DNA from 2 places in the Kocuria sp. CPCC 205297 genome. Region 1 is predicted to be linked to the other one. Evidence: predicted binding sites of a transcription regulator. Region 1 holds the regulator's gene; the other holds the start of a gene.

Region 1 (9,555 bases):
GTGCGCGCGCACGCTCCGAACCCACCCACGTACACGACGCCGGTCAGGACGTCTTCGACGATGAACGGGGCGTCCACGGCGCCCGCGACCACGCCGCCTCGTACGCAGCGGGCGGCGGACACGATCACCTGGGCCGCGCCCGTGAGCTCGCGGACGAGGACCACGTCCACGTCGAATCCGACGGCGATCAGCAGGACCTCGCCGAACGTCACGCGCTGCGCCGTGTCGCCGGACTGTCCACCGAGCTCGAGGACGTCACCGAGGTCGAGTACCGGCAGCTGCGGCTCGAGCGCGTCGTCCTGGCGGGTCTGTTCTCGAGCGGGACCCTGGCCGATGCGGAGAACTCGCTGCGTGAGCTCGCGGCGCTCGCTGAGACCGCCGGTTCCGAGGTCATGGACGGTCTGCTGCAGCGGCGCGCGACCCCGGACCCCGGCACGTACCTCGGCTCGGGCAAGGCCCTGGAACTCAAGGACGTGGTGGCCGCGACCGGTGCGGACACCGTCATCGTGGATGCCGAGCTCGCGCCGTCGCAGCGTCGTGCTCTCGAGGACGTCGTGAAGGTCAAGGTCATCGACCGCACGGGCCTCATCCTGGACATCTTCGCCCAGCACGCCAAGTCCAAGGAGGGCAAGGCGCAGGTGGAGCTGGCGCAGCTCGAGTACATGCTCCCGCGTCTGCGTGGTTGGGGTGAGTCGCTGTCCCGGCAGGCCGGTGGCCGTGCGGCCTCCGGTGAGGGTATCGGTAGCCGTGGTCCCGGTGAGACCAAGATCGAACTGGACCGGCGCCGGATCCGCCAGCGCATGGCCAAGTTGCGTCGGGAGATCGCGGCCATGAAGCCGGCGCGTGAGACCAAGCGACTCAACCGCAAGCGTCATTCCGTGCCCTCGGTAGCGATCGCGGGGTACACCAACGCGGGTAAGTCGTCCCTGCTCAACCGGTTGACGGATGCCGGGGTCCTCGTGGAGAACGCGCTGTTCGCCACGCTGGATCCCACGGTGCGCAAGGCCGAGACCCCGGACGGGATCGGCTACACGCTCGCGGACACCGTGGGCTTCGTGCGCTCGCTGCCCACCCAGTTGGTCGAGGCGTTCCGCTCCACCCTGGAAGAGGTCGCGGACGCAGACGTCATCGTGCACGTGGTGGATGCCTCCCACCCGGATCCGGAGGGTCAGCTCAAGGCCGTGCGGGACGTCCTCACGGACGTGGGCGCCAATGACATCCCGGAGATCGTGGCCCTGAACAAGGCCGACATCGCGGATCCCGTGGTGCTGGGTCGTTTGCGCAATCACGAGCACCCGTCGGTGGCCGTGTCGGCGCGCACCGGAGAGGGCATCGAGGAATTGCAGCGGTTGATCTCCTCCGCCATTCCGCGCCCAGACCACGACATGGAACTGCTCGTGCCCTACATTCACGGCGAGGTGGTCTCCCGGCTGCACGCCCAGGACGCCGAGATCCTGCGCACGGAACACACTCCCGAGGGTACGCGGTTGCGTGTGCGCGTTCGCGAGGAACTCGTGGGTGAACTCGAGCCCTACCGCGTGGCGGAGCCTGGGAGCCCGGCTGCCGCGCCCACCGCGGGGGATCCCGCCGGAGCATGAGCGCATCGTTCGTCGACGAAGCGGGGCACGACCTTTCGGACGTCCGCCCCGAAACGCTGCCCGGCGCGGTGGACACGCTCGAGCTCCTCGACTCCGCCGTGACCGCGTTGGGCGGGCAGCGCCGGGAGGGACAGCGGTTCATGGCGGCCAAGGTCGCCGAGGCCCTCGAGACCGGCCGGCATCTGTTGGTTCAGGCCGGGACAGGAACGGGTAAGTCACTCGCGTACCTCGTCCCGGCCCTGCGCCACGCCCGCACCGCGGACAAGCCCGTGGTCGTGGCCACGGCCACGCTGGCCCTGCAGTCCCAGATCACGGGCCGGGACGTCCCCCGCTTGCTCGACGCGCTCGAGGACGAACTGGACGACCGCCCCGTCGTCGCGCTGCTCAAGGGCCGCTCCAACTACGCGTGCCTGCACAAGGTCGAGGGCGGCTACCCGGACGACGACGGCGCCCTGTTCGACGTCCCCGGTTCGGGACCCGCCGCAGGGGGCGCGGATCGCCCCCTCGGTGGCTTGGCCCAGCAGGTGCTGCGGTTGCGGGAATGGGTCGAGACCACCGAGACCGGGGCCCGGGACGACGTCCAGCCGGGTGTCACGGACGCCGCGTGGCGGCAGGTCTCCGTGACCGCCAAGGAGTGCCTGGGGCGCAAGTGCCCCCTCGTGGAGGAGTGCTTCGCCGAGCGCGCCCGGGCCGAGGCCGGCGAGGCGGACGTGGTGATCACCAACCACGCGCTGCTCGCGATCAACGCGTTCGAGGGGCTTGCGGTCCTGCCCGAGCACGACGTCGTGATCGTTGACGAGGCCCATGAGCTGCGGGACCGGGTCACGGGTGCCGTGACCGCGTCGCTGTCCGCCGCCGCGGTACGAGCGGCGGCCACGGCCGTGCGCAAGCACACCGCGGCGTCGAGCGATGCACTCGAGAAGGCCGCGCAGGCCTTCGATCTCGCCTTCGACCCCGACCCGTCCGGACTGTTGCCACGAGGCTTCACCGAGGAGCAGGTCTACGCGGTCGGTGGCGTTCAGGACGCCGCGCGCACGGGGCTCAGTGACACCAAGGGCGATTCCAAGGGCGAGGACGCGGCACGTCACGCGGCCCGCTCACGATTGTCCGAGCTGCTGGACACCGCCGAGCGCATGCTGTCGGCGGACACCGCCCATGACGTCCTGTGGATCTCCCGCGTGGGTCGCTGGTCGCCCACCGAGGGATACGTGGGAGCGTCCGAAGGCGAACCGGCGACCCTGAACATCGCGCCGCTCAGCGTCGCGGGGCCCCTGCGGGAGGGGTTGTTCGACGGGCGCACGGTCGTGCTGACCTCGGCGACCCTGGCCGTGGGGTCATCGTTCTCGTCCACGGCCGGGGCTCTCGGCCTGCAGGGCCCGGGGTCCCCCGCGTGGCGGGGCGTGGACGTGGGCAGCCCCTTCGACTACCGCCGCCAGGGCATCCTCTACGTGGCCAAGCACCTCGCGAAACCCGGCCGTGGCGTCTCGGAGGAGCAACTCGAGGAACTGCTCGGGCTGCTCGAGGCCTCGGGCGGCGGCGCGCTCGGTCTGTTCTCGTCCCGCCGGGCCGCGGAGGACGCGGCGGAGGCGCTGCGCGATCGTACAGAGCTGCCCATCCTGTGCCAGGGGGACGCCTCCCTGCCGTCCCTGGTCAAAGAGTTCACCGACGATCCCTCAGCGAGCCTGTTCGGAACCATGAGCCTGTGGCAGGGAGTGGACGTGCCGGGGCAATCGTGCCGACTGGTCGTGATCGACCGGATCCCGTTCCCGCGCCCGGACGATCCCCTGGGCACCGCGCGCACACGCGCGGCCGAACGGGCAGGCGGCAACGGGTTCATGTCGGTCTCGGCCACCCACGCCGCGGTGCGCCTGGCGCAGGGCGCCGGCCGACTGATCCGTGCGAGCGGGGACAAGGGCGTCGTCGCCGTGCTGGACTCGCGGCTCGCCACGGCGCGCTACGGGCCCTTCCTGGCCCAGTCCCTCCCGCCGCTGTGGCCCACCACGGACCGCTCGACCGTTCTCGGGGCGTTAGAGCGATTGGCGCGCTCCTGAGCGTTCGACCTCGCTGTGCTCACGTCCGTGGTGCCGTCCCGCGTGACGCGACGCGCGGTTCCCGGAACCGTTCGGAGGGCGAGCTACAGGGAGCGGAAGACCGAGACGACCTTTCCCATCACGGTCGCGTGATCACCCAGGATGGGTTCGTAGCGGGTGTTCTGGGGCAGCAGCCACGTGTGGCCGTCGCGCTGGCGGAAGGTCTTGACGGTCGCTTCGTCGTCCAGCAGGGCAGCCACGACGTCCCCGTTCTGCGCGGAGTTCTGTTGGCGCACCACGACCCAGTCGCCGTCGCAGATGGCAGCGTCGATCATGGAGTCCCCGGAGACCTTGAGCATGAACAACTGGCCGTGACCCACGAACTGCCGTGGCAGGGAGTAGACCTCCTCGACCGATTGTTCGGCGGTGATGGGGCCACCGGCGGCGATGCGCCCCACGAGCGGTACGGGGACCATGGCGTCGTCGTCGTCCGCGGCGGGCAGGTCGCCCATGGTGTGCACCGCGGGGGACCCGGCGCCCGATGCGCGGGTCGCCAAGGACTCCACGGAACCCGCGGGCTCGTCGGCCGGCCCCAGGTGGCGGTCGAGTTCCTCCGCGCTCAACGGGCGCAGGACCTCCATGGCGCGGGGTCGGCGCGGATCCCGGCGCAGGTAGCCCCACTTCTCGAGCTGGCCGAGCTGATGGGTCACGCTGGACAGGGACGCCAGACCCACGGTGTCACCGATCTCACGCATGGACGGCGGGTAGCCGCGCGTGGTGATGCAGCGCTGCACGGCACCGAGGATCCGTGCTTGTCGAGGGGTGAGCGTGCGCGAGCGTCGGTCGGACGCCTGCTGATTCGGGGAAGAAGTGCTCACGTGCGGGGTCCTTTCACCGTCCACGCTGTGCACACCCTGCGGTGGGCCGCGGAGGCCGCTTATGCGTGTCGGAGACGCGGGGTCAACTAACTCCTGTGTGACCTCGAGCTTAACCCGCGCGCGTCCCCGGGTTCAAATATGTGTTCGAAAAGGTCCTCGACAGCATTCGTACACCCGTGCTAGAACTGTTGGTAGAGATTCGAAAATGTGTTCTAAATACGCTCCGCGTTCGAACACCGCCACCTTCGGGTGGATCCGGTCAGATCACCAGGAGGTAGCCATGACCGCTCTCACCTTGTCGCGATCCGTTCGTTCCGCCACGGCTGCGTCCTCCGCCGCCGTGCGCGCTCGTACGTCGGCCCGCGCCGCGTCCGTCCAGGCCGCCCCGCGCGCCGCTCGCTCGCCGCTGCAGCTCACCCGCCGCGGCCGGTTCTTCCTGATCGGACTGCCCTTCGTCACGGGAGCGGCGGCCCTGTTGGTGGTCGCCGCCGTCTTCCTGCTGCCGCCCACGGTCAAGGCATCCACGGAACCGGCGGGGGCGCCCGTGACCCACGGAGTCACGGTGCAGGCGGACCAGACCCTGTGGGAGATCGCCGCCGTGGCGGACCCGCAGCGGGACACCCGCGAGGTCATGAACGACATCGCCGAGCTCAACGGTCTGACGTCCTCCACCCTGCACACGGGTCAGGTCCTGGAGGTCCCGTCCCGCTGACGGTGACCCGTCGGTGACGTGATCCGTCGGTGCCAAGTGAGCGACTCCTGGTGCGCCGACAAGCTCCGGGCGGTGTCACGACTGGTCCGGGAATCGACACACCGTGAGACGTCGTGTGACCGGATATGCGCCGAGTCCATAGACTGGTCTGGTGAATTCTCGTGATGATTCCCTCGAAGCCCTTCCGCTGCGCGACGACCTGCGGGGCTTGTCTCCCTACGGTGCTCCCCAGCTGGAAGTCCGTGTCGCACTGAACACCAACGAGAACACCCATCCGGTTCCCGAGCCCGTGGTTCGGGCCATCACGCGGCGCGCCACCGATGCCGCGGCGTCCCTGAACCGCTACCCGGACCGGGACTTCACCAATCTGCGGACCGCCCTAGCGTCCTATCTGGGTCACGAGCTGACCGAGGACAATCTGTGGGCCGCCAACGGGTCCAACGAGATCCTGCAGCAGATCCTGCAGGCCTTCGGTGGGCCGGAGCGCTCCGTGTTGAGCTTCGTCCCCACGTACTCGATGTACCCGTTGCTCGCCCTCGGGACCGGAACGCGGTTCATCGCGGGGGAGCGCGCTGCGGACTTCTCCCTGTCCGCGGAGTCGGCGGCACGCCAGGTGGGCGAGCACGCCCCGAACATCGTGTTCCTGTGCTCGCCCAACAACCCCACCGGGACCGCGCTCGAACTGGATGTCGTCGAGGCCGTGTACGAGGCGGGGGAGGACCGCAACACCATCGTCGTCGTGGACGAGGCCTACGCCGAGTTCGCGCGCTTCGGAACCCCCTCGGCGCTAACCCTGCTTCCCGGCCGTCCCCGGCTCATCGTCACGCGCACCATGAGCAAGGCGTTCGCGTTAGCGGGTGCACGGCTCGGGTACTTCGCCGCGGACCGCTCCGTCGCGGACGCTATCCGCCTCGTGCGCTTGCCGTACCACCTGTCCTCGGTGACCCAGGCGACCGCACTGGCCGCACTCGAACACCACGAGACACTGCTCGGCACGGTCGAGGACATCAAACTGCAGCGCGACCGGATCGTGGACGAGCTCAAGCGACTGGGCCTGACCCCCGCCGAATCCGATTCCAACTTCGTGTTCTTCGAGTGCGGCGGGGACGCCCACGCCATGTGGCAGGGTCTGCTCGACCAGGGCGTCCTCGTGCGGGACGTGGGGATCCCCGGCCACCTACGGGTCACCGCCGGGACGGAAGCGGAGACCACCGCGTTCCTCGAGGCCGTGGAGTCCTACCTCGCCCGGTCCTGAGCCGGACCGTCCGGGCCAAGATTCTGAGCCGGCCCGGCTCGTCTCGAACCGTGGGACCGGTCTAGCCGCGGCCCCATGGTCCCACCCCAGCCATCTAGACTGGACCCGCCCGCCGAGCCGTCGCCGGGCGCCGTCCCCGAGGAGATGTCGTCTTTCATGAGCGCAGTCGAGAACCACCGCACCGCCACGGTGGAACGCGTGACCAGTGAATCCACCGTGCGCGTGAGCCTGGACCTGGACGGGACGGGTACGTCCTCGATCGAGACCACGGTGCCGTTCTACAACCACATGCTCACGGCACTGTCCAAGCACTCCCTGATCGACCTGGACATCCAGGCCCACGGGGACACGGACATCGACGTCCACCACACGGTCGAGGACACAGCGATCGTCCTGGGTGATGCGCTGCGCCAAGGACTCGGGGACAAGCGGGGGATCCGCCGTTTCGGGCAGGCCACCGTGCCGCTCGACGAGGCACTCGCGTCCGCCGTGGTGGACGTGTCCGGGCGGCCCTACGTGGTGCACACGGGTGAACCGGAGGGCCAGCAATACCACTTGATCGGTGGTCACTTCACCGGGTCGATGACCCGCCACGTCTTCGAGTCCCTGGCCTACCACGCCCAGTTGTGCCTGCACGTGGAGGTGATCCGCGGCCGCGATCCGCACCACATTGCCGAGGCCCAGTTCAAGGCGCTTGCGCGGGCGTTGCGCGAAGCCGTGGAGCCCGACGCCCGCATGGCCGGCGTGGTCCCGTCCACCAAGGGCGCCCTGTGAGCGGGGCGGAGCAGAACATGACGGAGGCGCCGAGCGTTGTCGTCCTGGACTACGGCGCGGGCAATGTGCGATCTGCCGTGCGCGCCCTCGAGGAGGCCGGCGCGCGGGTGGTGCTGAGCGCCGATCCGCGCGACGTCATGGACGCGGACGGTCTCGTGGTCCCGGGCGTGGGAGCCTTCGCGGCCGTCATGGAGGGATTGCGCGCGGTGGACGCCCCGCGGCTCATCGATCGCCGGTTGAGCGGTGGCCGTCCGGTGCTGGGGATCTGCGTGGGCCTACAGGTCATGTTCGACCGCGGCGTGGAACACGGTCACGAGTCCGAGGGACTGGCACAGTGGCCCGGGACCGTGGAACGCCTCGACGCTCCGGTGGTCCCGCACATGGGCTGGAATGAAGTGCGCCCGCCGGAGGGCTCGGTACTGTTCCGCGGCATTGAGGACGAGCGGTTCTACTTTGTGCACTCCTACGGGGTGCGGGAGTGGGAATTCGACCAGAGCATCGAGCACATGGTGCCCCCGGGCGTCACCTGGTCCGAGCACGGGGCGCCCTTCGTTGCCGCCGTGGAGAACGGTCCGTTGAGCGCCACGCAGTTCCACCCCGAGAAGTCCTCCGCGGCGGGGATCGCCCTGCTGCGCAACTGGCTGTCCACGCTGCCGCGCACCGGACGCATGGCCGGGCGCATCCCCGCACCGGGTTCGGGGGTCCCGGCATGACCGCATCGGTGCTGCTGCTCGTGGCGGGGGCGTTCTTCGTGGGCGGGGCGATCTCCTTCCATCAGCAGCGCAAGCCGCTGTGGAGCGTGGTGTTGCTCGCGTTTGTGGCCCTCGTGTTGATCGGCTACGGGGGCTACTCGTGGTTCACGAGCGTGTGAACCGGGCGTAGTGCCGTCGTCAACGGGTACGGGGCGCGCGCCACACCGCGACAATCCAATCAACCACCGGACCACCACGGCGCCCGCAGGCGCCACGTGAGGAGAGACATGACCGAGACCACCGAACGCCGTTTGGAACTGCTGCCCGCGGTGGACGTGCAAGGCGGACAGGCCGTGCGCCTGGTCCAGGGGGAGGCCGGCTCCGAGACCGGCTACGGCGATCCGCTCGAGGCCGCCCTCGCGTGGCAGGAAGCGGGCGCCGAATGGTTGCACCTCGTGGACCTCGACGCCGCTTTCGGTCGCGGTGACAACATCGAGGTCCTGCGCCGCGTGGCCGCGAACCTCGACCTCAGGATCGAGATGTCCGGCGGGATCCGGGACGACGAATCCCTCGAGCGCGTCCTGACCCTGGACCCCGCGCGCATTAACCTGGGCACAGCGGCGCTCGAGAACCCCGAGTGGACGCATCGCGTGATCGCCGAGCACGGGGACAGGATCGCCGTGGGTCTGGACGTGCGCGGCACCACGCTCGCCGCGCGCGGCTGGACCAAGGACGGCGGCGACCTGTGGGAGGTGCTGGAGCGCCTCGAGGCCGACGGCTGCGCGCGGTACGTGGTCACCGACGTGACCAAGGACGGCACGCTGCGCGGGCCCAACACCGAGCTGCTGGCCGAGGTCGCCCGCCGCACGGACAAGCCCGTGGTGGCCTCGGGCGGAATTTCGTCTCTCGAGGACCTCGCCGCGCTGCGCGAGCTCGTCCCCGCCGGCATCGAGGGCGCGATCGTGGGCAAGGCGCTCTACGCCGGCAAGTTCACGCTTGCGCAGGCCCTGGACGTCGCCGGTCGCCCGAGTGCCTGAGCACCGCGCGGATCGCGGGCCCGGACGCGAAGCGCACCCGCCCTCCGGGCGCGGTGACCACGACGTTTCCGGACCCAGCGCACGCGTTTCCGGGGCCGACGGCGCTCGCGCCCTTCCCGCGCACATCGCCGCCCAGCTGCGCTCGGCCGGTGGCCCCACAGACACCGGCGGTCAGTCGTGGGAGGGTCGCAATTTGGGGGAGGGTACGAGCCACACCCACCAGTTTCCCGACGACCCCGGCACCGCGGATCCGAATGTCGCCTGCGCACTTGACGCATGGCGCGCGGGGACAGTGGGCGAGGAGGAGGTCGTGGCCGCGCTCGCCGGGATCCGGGTGTTCGTGCCCATCGTGGCGCAGGTGTCCCAGTCTCACATCACCGAGGACGGCCTGGTCTCCGACAAGGAAGCGGACATGGCCCTCGTGAGCTTGCAGGCCGCCGACGGCCGCAAGGCCCTGCCGGTGTTCACGTCCACCAGTGCACTGACCGCATGGAACGCCCGGGCCCGACCGGTCGCCGCGGACATCCGCCGCGCCGCGCTGTCCGCGGTGCAAGACGGCTCCGCGCTGCTTGTCGTGGA
Region 2 (9,555 bases), on a different contig from region 1:
CGAAGCGCCACGTCCGGGCGTTGTGCAAACGGTCCGCGAGTTTGATGACCAACACGCGGATGTCCTTGGCCATGGCCACGATCATCTTGCGCACGGTCTCCGCCTGCGCGTTCTCCCCGTATTGGATCTTGTCCAGCTTGGTCACGCCGTCCACGAGCGCGGCGACCTCCTCGCCGAACTCCTCGCGCACCTGCTGGAGAGTGTAGGACGTGTCCTCCACGGTGTCGTGCAGTAGACCGGCCACGAGCGTGGCACCGGTCATCCCGAGTTCCGCGAGGATCGTGGTCACGGCCACCGGGTGGGTGATGTACGGGTCCCCGGACTTGCGCTTTTGTCCCTCGTGGTGGGTGTCCGCGACCGTGAAGGCCCGCTCCAGGACCGAGAGGTCCTCCCCGGGATGCGTGTTCTGCACCGTGCGCAGCAGGGGCACCAGGATGGGCGAGCTCGGGACCGATTCACCGCTGAGCACCGAGAGGGTCGAGCGGGTGCGTTCACTGCGCCCCGGGAAGACCGCCCGCCCGAACACGGGCCGAGAGGCGGGTAGGACGAAATGGGTGCCCCCGAAGTCACCGCGCGCGACACTCGGGCGAGCGGGCGGGGCGGCATTGGGACGGGACGCCTCTTGAGCGGAGGGCGCGCCGGAGGACGTGACCGCGGAGCCCAGGGGTGCCTGGGCACCACCGTTCTCGGACTGGCTGGACATGATCCGTGGCCTCCTCATCGTCGCCGCGACCGCGGGAAGCCGGGCATGAGCCCCCGCGGGCTGATGTCCCAGTCTAAGCCCGCGCCGACACGCCGCGGACAACGGTGCGGATGTGCCACGGACACGGTACGGACGCGCCGCGGACGCAGTGCTCACGTGCCGCGGACGCGGTCCTGAGCGACGTCGTCGCCCGCACCGTTCGGTCACAGCGCACGTGGCCGGTCACGCCATGCGCGACCGGCCACGAGTGCGAGGTGTCGCGTCAGACCTCCACGGGATCCGCGCTCACCGGAGGGGCCTCGCCCGTGCGGTGCTCGAGCACCCGGCGGGTCTGCTCCCGCACGCCGGCTTCGCGGTCTCGCAACCACGAGTACAGGGGCGCGGCCACGAACAGCGTGGCGAGCGTGCCCACGATGATGCCCACGAACAGGGACAGCGAGAGGTCCTTCAACGTTCCGGCCCCGAGCAGGTACGCACCGATGAACAGGATGGACCCCACGGGGAGGATGCCCACCACGGACGTGTTGATCGAGCGCACGAGGGTCTGGTTCACGGCCAGGTTGACCTGTTCCCCGAACGTGCGTTTCCTGCGTTCCTCCGGGGCGCTGCCGCCCACGAGCCCCGCGGTGTTCTCACGCACCTTGTCGAAGACCACCACGGAGTCGTAGAGCGAGTAGGACAGCACCGTGAGGAAGCCGATCACCGCGGAGGGGGTGATCTCGAAACCCACCAGGGAATACACACCCGCGGTGATGACGATCGTGAAGAGCATGGCCGCGATCGCGGCCACGGACATCTTCCACGTGCGGAAGTACAGCGCCATGAGTGCGAGCGCGAGCACCACGAAGATCACGAGTCCCCACAGGGCCTGCCGGGTGACACCCTGGCCCCACGTGGGTCCCACGAAGTTGGAGGTCACCTGGTCCTCGCCCACGCCGTAGGCGTCCTGCAACTTGTTCTTCAGGGTCAGGGTCTGGTCGTCGTCGAGCTGCTGAGTCTGCACCCGCACAGTGCCCGGGGCGATGTTCGTCACGGTCGCCTCGTGGGCACCGGGGGTCTCCGCGACCGCCCGCTCGCCCAGGGAGACGTCCGTGGTGGACACGTCCGAGACCGTGAACTCGGAGCCGCCCGTGAAGTCGATCCCCAGGTTGAACCCGCCCTTGATCACGGGGATCAGCACGGAGATCACCACGAGGGCCAGGCTCACGGCGAGCCACGGTCCCCGCTTCTGGACGAAGGGGTAGGACCTGCGCCCGCTGTGCAGGTCATTGCCGAAACGCGCGAGTCGGTTGCTCATCGCTGGGTCTCCTCGGAATCGGGACGGGCGGTGGCCGCGGTGGAGCCGACGGACGTGTTCCCGTGGGCTCCGGCGGTGGACGACGGCGCTGCGCTCGCCTGCTGTGCTGCGCGGCGTCGTCGTTCGGCGATCGTGAGACCGTCACCGTCCTCGTGGCTGCGCAGCCGGCCGGCGCCGCGGTAGAGCGGGACGGCGTCGAGCGCTTCGGGATCCAGACCGGAGTGCCGCGCGCCGTTGCCGAAGTAGGGCGTGCGTGCGAGCAACACCATGATCGGGTGGGTGAACAGGAACACGACCAGCAGGTCCGCGATCGCGGTGAGACCGAGCGTGAACGCGAAGCCGCGCACATTGCCCACGGCCACGAAGTAGAGCACCACGGCGGCCAACAGGTTCACGGCCTTGGACGCGAGCACCGTCTGGCGCGCGCGTTGCCAGCCGTGGTCCACGGCGGCCGGGATCGTGCGCCCGGCGCGGATCTCGTCACGGATGCGTTCGAAGTACACGATGAACGAGTCCGCGGTCTGACCGATCGCCACCACGAGACCCGCGACGCCGGCCAGGGACAGCCGGTAGTTCGCGCCCCACCCCAGCAGGGTGATGGCCAGGTAGGTCACGACACCAGCCACGACGAGTGAGGCGATGGTCACGAGACCCAACCAGCGGTACTGGAACAGCGAGTAGATGCACACGAGCGCCAGACCGATCAGCCCCGCGATGATGCCCATCCGCAACTGGTTACTGCCCAGGGTTGCGGAGATCTGCTGCTCGGAGTCGATCGAGAAGGACACCGGCAACGCACCGTACTTCAACTGCTCGGACAGGAACTTGGCCTCGTCCTCGGTGAAGCTGCCGGTGATCTGCGCACGACCGTCCGTGATCACGGCGTTCATGGTCGGCGCGGAGACCACGGAACCGTCCAGCACGATCGCGAACCGGTTGCGTGCACCGTTCTGTCCACCCTGGCCAAGTCCGTAGAGCCGTTCGGAAAGTTCCTTGAAGGTCTGCGTGCCCTCGTCGTTGAACTGCAGGTTCACGGCGAACCCGCCCGTCGCGTGGCCCTGGGAGTTGGACGCCTGTGCGTAGGACGCCGTGGCGATGTCCGTGCCGGGGATCTCGACGGGGCCCAGGATGAACTTGGCGTTGCTCTGCGGATCGCACGCCACGATCGCCTTGTCCTGCGGCTGGGAGGCGCGCTCCTCCTGGGGCCGCGGCGCGCTGCAGTCGAGCGCCTCGTACCTGGCGAAGAGATCCCGCGTGACCCACTTGGGGTCGGACGAGTTCTCGGGCTCACCCTCCGGTTGGGGGATCGACGTGGGGTCGGTGCGCTGGTTCTCCGGGGTGGCCGCGCCGGAGCCCGAGACGATCACGGGACGGAACGCCATCTGCGCGGAGGTCTGGATCAGCTCACGCGTCTCGGACGAGGGCACACCGGGCATCGACACCACGATGTTGCGCCCGGACTGCGTGGTGATCTCCGCCTCGGAGACACCCGCACCGTCCACGCGCTGGCGGATGATCTCGACCGCCTGGTCGAGCTGCTCCTGGGAGATGTCCTGACCGGAGTTTTCCCCCTGCAGCGTGGGCGAGAGCACCATCTGCGTGCCACCCTCGAGATCCAGCGCCAGTTTGGGCGCCCACCCGGTGCGGTCGGTCGTCACACCGTAGACGAGGACCCCGGCGAGGATCGCGATCACCGCTGCAAGGGCCACCAGGGCCTTGCGCGCCGCCGACGCCCCCGCTCCGGAGCGGGGGCGCCGCTTCGCGGTACCCGTCCCGTTCCGACCGGACGTGCCGTTCGCCGCTGTGGTCCCGTTCCCGGGGGTCCCCTCCGACGTGCTGGAGGCCTTGGTGCGCCGCCAACGGGACCCGCCACGCGATCCCGGGGTCTGCGCCTTCTTCTCTACTGCCATTGGTGTCCTTCAACGTGTCCTCGACCGGGGCCGCGGCCCGGTCGACACATGAGAAACGGGCCGAGGTCCTCGGCCCGTGTCCCGGTGGGGGGGGGGGGGAAATCAGGTAGTGGGGTTACCGCGATCGTCGCGGTCGCCGGCGTCGCGCCAGGTCCGTTGCGAGGCATCCGGGGCCGCCGCGCCCGGTGTGGTGCCGGGCTGGGTGGCGCCGCGCTGGGTAGTGCCCTGCTCGCCGGCGGCCGTGGAACCGTCCACGGGGTCGACCGGATCCACGCGATGCGCCGAACCGGCCGCCTCGGGGGTACCGGCCTGGACGGACTCCGCCTCGACCACGCCGGGGGCGGCGGTGGCCGCGGACTCGGCGGGCAGCTCGTCCACCACGGTGGTCACGGTCTGGGAGTGCACCGTGACGAGCTGGCCCGGGGAGACCTCCAGGACTGCCTTGTTGTTCTCCCGGTCCATGTCCCGCAGGGTGCCGTAGAGACCGAAGCTCGTCATCACGCGCGTGCCCGGCTCCATGGTGGCCTGCTTGGCCTTCATCTGGGCCTGGGCCTTCTTCTGTCGGCGCATGGGCAGCCACAGCAGCAGGACCATGACCACGAGCATCACGGGCAGGAACCATGCGGTTCCGGCGCCGCCACCGGCAGCGTCCTGGGTCTGAGCGAGGATGGTCACGAAGGATCCGTTCTGTCGAGGTGCACGTACAGCGCGACCGGGCACGACTGCGCAGGGGTGCGAAGGTCCCGGCCGATCCTCCCCAGCTTAGGGGATGGATCTGGTCACGTGCTGGACGGATCCTCCGAGTCCGGTTCGGTGGCGAGCGCGGTTTTCAGCGCCGGGTCCTTGAACGCAGCGTGCTCGGGGACGTCGAGTCCCAGGTGCTCCCACGCCGCGGCCATGGCGATCCGCCCGCGCGGGGTGCGACCGAGCAGGCCCTCGCGGACCAGGAATGGTTCCGCGACGGTCTCGACCGTCTCGGTCTCCTCCCCCACGGCGATCGCCAGGGTGGACAGCCCCACGGGGCCGCCGTTGAACTTGTTCACCAGGGCCGAGAGCACGTTGCGGTCCAGGCGGTCCAGACCCCGGGCGTCCACCTCGTACATGTCGAGTGCGGATCCGGCGGCCCGCGCGTCGATGCGCACCACGCCGTGCACGAGCGCCCAGTCCCGCACGCGCCGCAGCAGTCGGTTGGCGATACGAGGGGTGCCGCGTGAGCGCGACGCGACCTCCGTGAACGCCTCGCTCGTCATGGTGAGGTCGAGCAGCCCGGCCGAACGGCGCAGCACGAGCTCGAGTTCCTCGACGGAGTAGAACTCCAGGTGACCCGTGAAGCCGAACCGGTCGCGCAGTGGCCCGGGCAGCAGCCCCGCGCGGGTGGTGGCACCCACGAGCGTGAACGGGGGCAGGTCCAGCGGGATGGACGTGGCACCGGCGCCCTTGCCCACCACGATGTCCACGCGGAAGTCCTCCATGGCCATGTACAGCATTTCCTCCGCGGGCCGGGACATCCGGTGGATCTCGTCCAGGAACAGCACCTCCCCGTGGGTCAGGGAGGACAGGATGGCCGCGAGGTCACCGGCGTGCTGGATCGCGGGACCGGACGAGATCCGCAGGGGGACATCCAGCTCCTGCGCGATGATCATGGCCAGGGTCGTCTTGCCGAGGCCTGGAGGCCCGGACAGCAGCACGTGGTCCGCGGTGCGCCCGCGCAGCTTGGAGGCCTCGAGCACGAGGGACAGCTGCGCCCGTACCCGCTTCTGCCCCACGAAGTCGTGCAGGGTCCCCGGGCGCAGGGACGCCTCGAGCTGCTGGTCGTCGTAGTCGCCCTCGGCGCCCACGAGACGTTGTTGGCCCACCGATCCACGTTCCTCCACGGCCATGCTCACCGCCCCCTGGTCCGCGTGTGGGACGTGGCCTTGGCGGTGCCGAGCCAGGACAGCACGGCGCGCAGGATCTCGGCCACGTTGGCGGACTCCGCCAGTTCCGGCTGGGTCTCTAGGGCGTCGTCGATCCCGCGGGCCGCGTCCTTCTCGCTCCAGCCCAGACCCGTGAGAGCGTCCACGACCTGCTCACGCCACACCTGCATGCCGGGCTGTGCGCTCTGCTGCGGCGCGGGGTCCGGCAGGACGAGCTTGTCCGCGAGTTCCAGGACGATGCGCCGCGCGGACTTCGGTCCGATCCCGGGGACGGCCGTGAAGGCCTTGTCGTCGCCGGCGGCGATCGCGCGCCGGGCGTCGTCGGGCCCGAGGACAGAGACCGCGGCGAGCGCGGTGCGCGGGCCCACCCCGGAGACCCCGAGCATGACGGAGAAGATCTCCTTCTCGTCCGCCTGGGCGAAACCGAACAGCACCGGCGCCTCGTCCTTGCGGGCGATGTACGCGGTGTGCAGGTGCGCGGTGGCACCGACCCGCAGCCCGGCGAGCGTGCGGGGGCTCGCGTTGACCTCGATGCCGAAGCCCGAGACCTCCACCACGGCGAACGTGGCGCCAACGAAACGCACCTCACCGGTTATCGAGGCGATCACGGTGCCCCTCCCCTCCCACGGCCGCCGGCCGAGAACGTCGGTGTGTCCGAACGCGCCGCGACCTGGGGCAGGACGTGGCGCGCCGTTCGAACACGTGTACGAATTCCTGCCCGTCACTGTACCAAGCGCCGGGGACACCCGGAACGAGTGCTCCCGCTCGTGAGGCGGGCCCGCAACGGGAGGCTCAGGACACCCGGCCGCGCCGCCCGCGGGTACCGGTCGCTGCGCCCGGCGCGCGGGACGCGGCCGTACCTGATGCGCGCGGCGCGGTGGCACCGGGGGCTCGCGACGCGGTCTCGGCGCGTCGCCACGCCTGCTGCGCCGGAGTCAGTGCGGCACCCCGGCGGGTCTGCATCGGGCGCGAACCCGAGTGGGTGGACGTGCGCTCGGCCGCGTTGACACCGGCCATCCCACCGCGCCACCCGTGGCACACGGCCAGGGCCAGCGCGTCGGCGGCGTCCGCGGGCCGCGGCGGGGCGTCCAGGCGCAGGATGCGCACGACCATGCGGTTCACCGATTCCTTGTCCGCGGAGCCGTCCCCGGTGACCGCGGCCTTGACCTCGGACGGGGTGTGCCACGCGACCGGGATGCCCCGCGCCGCGGCCGCGGCGATCACGACGCCCGTGGCCTGGGCCGTGCCCACGACCGTGGGAGCGTTGTTCTGCGCGAACACGCGTTCCACGGCCACGACGTCCGGGCGGAAGCGGTCCATGAGTTCCTCGGCGGCCCGCATGATCGACAGCACGCGGTGTTCGAGGGCCTCGTGCGCGCGCGTCCCGCTCACCTGGACGTGCACGAACGTTCCGGTTCGCTGCGCGGACATGTCCACCACGGCGAAACCGCACCGGGTGAGACCGGGGTCCACCGCGAGCACGCGCTGTTGGGACTGCCGGGCCACCACGGGACTCACGGAATTACTCGTCGTCCTCGAGCACGGCCATGACCTCGGCCGGGATGTTGGCGTTCGAGTAGACGTTCTGCACGTCGTCGAGCTCCTCGACCGCGTCCGCGAGCTTGAGGAACTTGCGGGCGCCCTCGGCGTCCAGGTCCACCTTCATGGTGGGGCGGAACTGGGGGTCGTCGTTGTTGTACTCGAGACCGGCCTCGTCCAGGGCGGTGCGGATAGCGGGCAGGTCGGTCGCCTCGCTGACCACCTCGAAGTCGTCGGACTCGTCGAGCACTTCCTCGGCGCCGGCGTCGAGCACGGCCATCAGGACGTCGTCCTCGGTGAGACCGTCCGTCTTGGCGACCTCCACCACGCCCTTGCGCTCGAACAGGTACGCCACGGAACCGGAGTCCGCCATGGTGCCGCCGTGGCGGGTCACGGCCACGCGCACCTCGGAGGCCGCGCGGTTCTTGTTGTCCGTGAGGCACTCGATGTACAGCGCGGTGCCTTGCGGGCCGCGGGCCTCGTAGAGGATCTCGGTGTAGTCGATCGTCTCGCCCGTGAGCCCGGCGCCGCGCTTGATCGCGCGGTCGATGTTGTCGTTGGGCACCGAGTTCTTCTTGGCCTTGGAGACCGCCAGTTCGAGCGCGGGGTTACCCGAGGTGTCCGCGCCGCCCATGCGGGCCGCGACCTCGATCCCCTTGATGTACTTGGCGAACGCCTTGGCGCGCTTGGCGTCGATCGCCGCCTTCTTGTGCTTGGTCGTGGCCCACTTGGAGTGACCTGACATGAATGACCTCCTCGAAAGAATGCGTCCGGCCCCTGCGGGCCGGACACGGATCGACCTCCATGATAACGAGCGCGGGGCGTGGCCCGTCAGCGCGGGCGCGACGCGGCGACGTCGCGGGCGCGCTGGGCGAGCGTGTCGTCGAGTTCCCCCTCCGGCAGGGTCTCGCCGCGCAGCTCGAGCGCCGCCGCGAGCAGGAAATCCGCGACGCGCGGGTTCTTGGGCAGCAGCGACCCATGCAGGTAGCTGCCCAGCACGTTCGCGGTGCGCGCACCCTCCGTGGCGTCCTGCCCGTTGTTGCCGGCCCCCGAGGCGACACTCGCGAGGGGTTGTTGCCCGGCGCCCAGGTGGGTGAGCCCCGAGTGGTTCTCGTAGCCGACGATCGTGCCCAGGTCCGCGGACTCGGTCACGATGTTGCCGATCAGCCGTTCCGGACCGGCCACCGTCTCGAGGTCGAAGATCCCGATCCCGGACAGTGTCTCCCCGGCCCCCGTGCGGAAACTGTGCCCGAAGAGCTGGTAGAGCCCGCAGATCGCGAGCATGGGCACGCCTCGGGCCACGGCCTCGTGCAGTCGCGGTGCCACCACGACGAGGTCGTCGGCCACGCGGAACTGTCCCGAGTCCTGTCCTCCGCCGCCCACGAAGAGGTCGGCGTTCTCGGGCCACGGGTCGCCGGGGTTGTAGTCCACGATCTCGGTCTCGAGGCCGCGGCGTTCGGCGCGGCGCTTGAGCGTGAGTGTGTTGCCCCAGTCGCCGTAGATGTTCATGTCCCGGGGGTAGAGCTGCACGATGCGCAGCGCCCCGGCGGTGTCGTGTGCCACGGTGTCCTCCTAGATGGCCGCCACGTGCGTCATGTCGCCCAGGATCCTGCGCAGGGAGAGCATGGCCGTGTACGTGCAGAAGATTCTCATGGGGCGCTCCCCCGAGTCCGCGATGAACCGGCGTAGCGCGTCCTCGAGGTCCGGTTCCACCGCGGCCACGCGCACGAGGTCGTAGTCCAGGCGCAGCGCCATGTCCCACGCGCGCACGCCCGAGACCATGTCCACGCCGCCGTCGCGCAACGCGTCGAAGTCCACGTCCCACAGCCACGAGACGTCCCGGCCGTCCGCGTACTGGTCGTTGATCGCGATCATCGTGGCGTAGTCCTGCGCGGAGGCCGAGGCCAGGGAGAGCCGGAAGCCCGCGGGGTTCTTCACGAGCAGCAACTGCAGGGGCTTGTCCTGGACCGTGATGGTTTCCCCGCGACCGAACGCCGGGGTGACCTCCCCCAGTTCGGCCACGAGGGAGGGGACGTCCGCGACGTCGCCGAGCACCTGCAGGCTCGTGGCGAGGGCGGCCGCGGCGTTGTACTGGTTGTAGACGCCGTACAGGTCCACCGTGGCGTCGTGCTTGCGCCCGCGCACGTCGAGTTCCACGCTGCGCGCGTTCACGGCCTCGAGCACGACGTC

What was found. Region 1 encodes LexA, which represses DNA repair genes until DNA is damaged. Its sites were predicted from a motif close to TCGAACANNTGTTCGA; they were not measured.
Region 2: a site for LexA is predicted at 6,521-6,536, ahead of ruvA (Holliday junction branch migration protein RuvA). Genes of this name have one in related genera too.

What each region holds. Positions count from the first base shown of each region.
Region 1 is NZ_JAVKPY010000001.1:17,793-27,347, reverse strand. Features, by position in the region: gene hflX (GTPase HflX) at 1-1,598, shown strand, start outside; gene RF650_RS00155 (ATP-dependent DNA helicase) at 1,595-3,649, shown strand; gene lexA (transcriptional repressor LexA) at 3,733-4,506, opposite strand; gene RF650_RS00145 (LysM peptidoglycan-binding domain-containing protein) at 4,787-5,218, shown strand; gene RF650_RS00140 (histidinol-phosphate transaminase) at 5,370-6,473, shown strand; gene hisB (imidazoleglycerol-phosphate dehydratase HisB) at 6,630-7,247, shown strand; gene hisH (imidazole glycerol phosphate synthase subunit HisH) at 7,265-7,960, shown strand; gene RF650_RS00125 (hypothetical protein) at 7,957-8,118, shown strand; gene priA (bifunctional 1-(5-phosphoribosyl)-5-((5-phosphoribosylamino)methylideneamino)imidazole-4-carboxamide isomerase/phosphoribosylanthranilate isomerase PriA) at 8,227-8,976, shown strand; gene RF650_RS00115 (SseB family protein) at 9,101-9,555, shown strand, end outside.
Region 2 is NZ_JAVKPY010000009.1:117,003-126,557, forward strand. Features, by position in the region: gene RF650_RS10050 (bifunctional (p)ppGpp synthetase/guanosine-3',5'-bis(diphosphate) 3'-pyrophosphohydrolase) at 1-703, opposite strand, end outside; gene secF (protein translocase subunit SecF) at 966-2,000, opposite strand; gene secD (protein translocase subunit SecD) at 1,997-3,910, opposite strand; gene yajC (preprotein translocase subunit YajC) at 4,013-4,585, opposite strand; gene ruvB (Holliday junction branch migration DNA helicase RuvB) at 4,690-5,790, opposite strand; gene ruvA (Holliday junction branch migration protein RuvA) at 5,793-6,434, opposite strand; gene ruvC (crossover junction endodeoxyribonuclease RuvC) at 6,619-7,344, opposite strand; gene RF650_RS10085 (YebC/PmpR family DNA-binding transcriptional regulator) at 7,349-8,110, opposite strand; gene RF650_RS10090 (type 1 glutamine amidotransferase) at 8,197-8,928, opposite strand; gene RF650_RS10095 (MurT ligase domain-containing protein) at 8,938-9,555, opposite strand, start outside.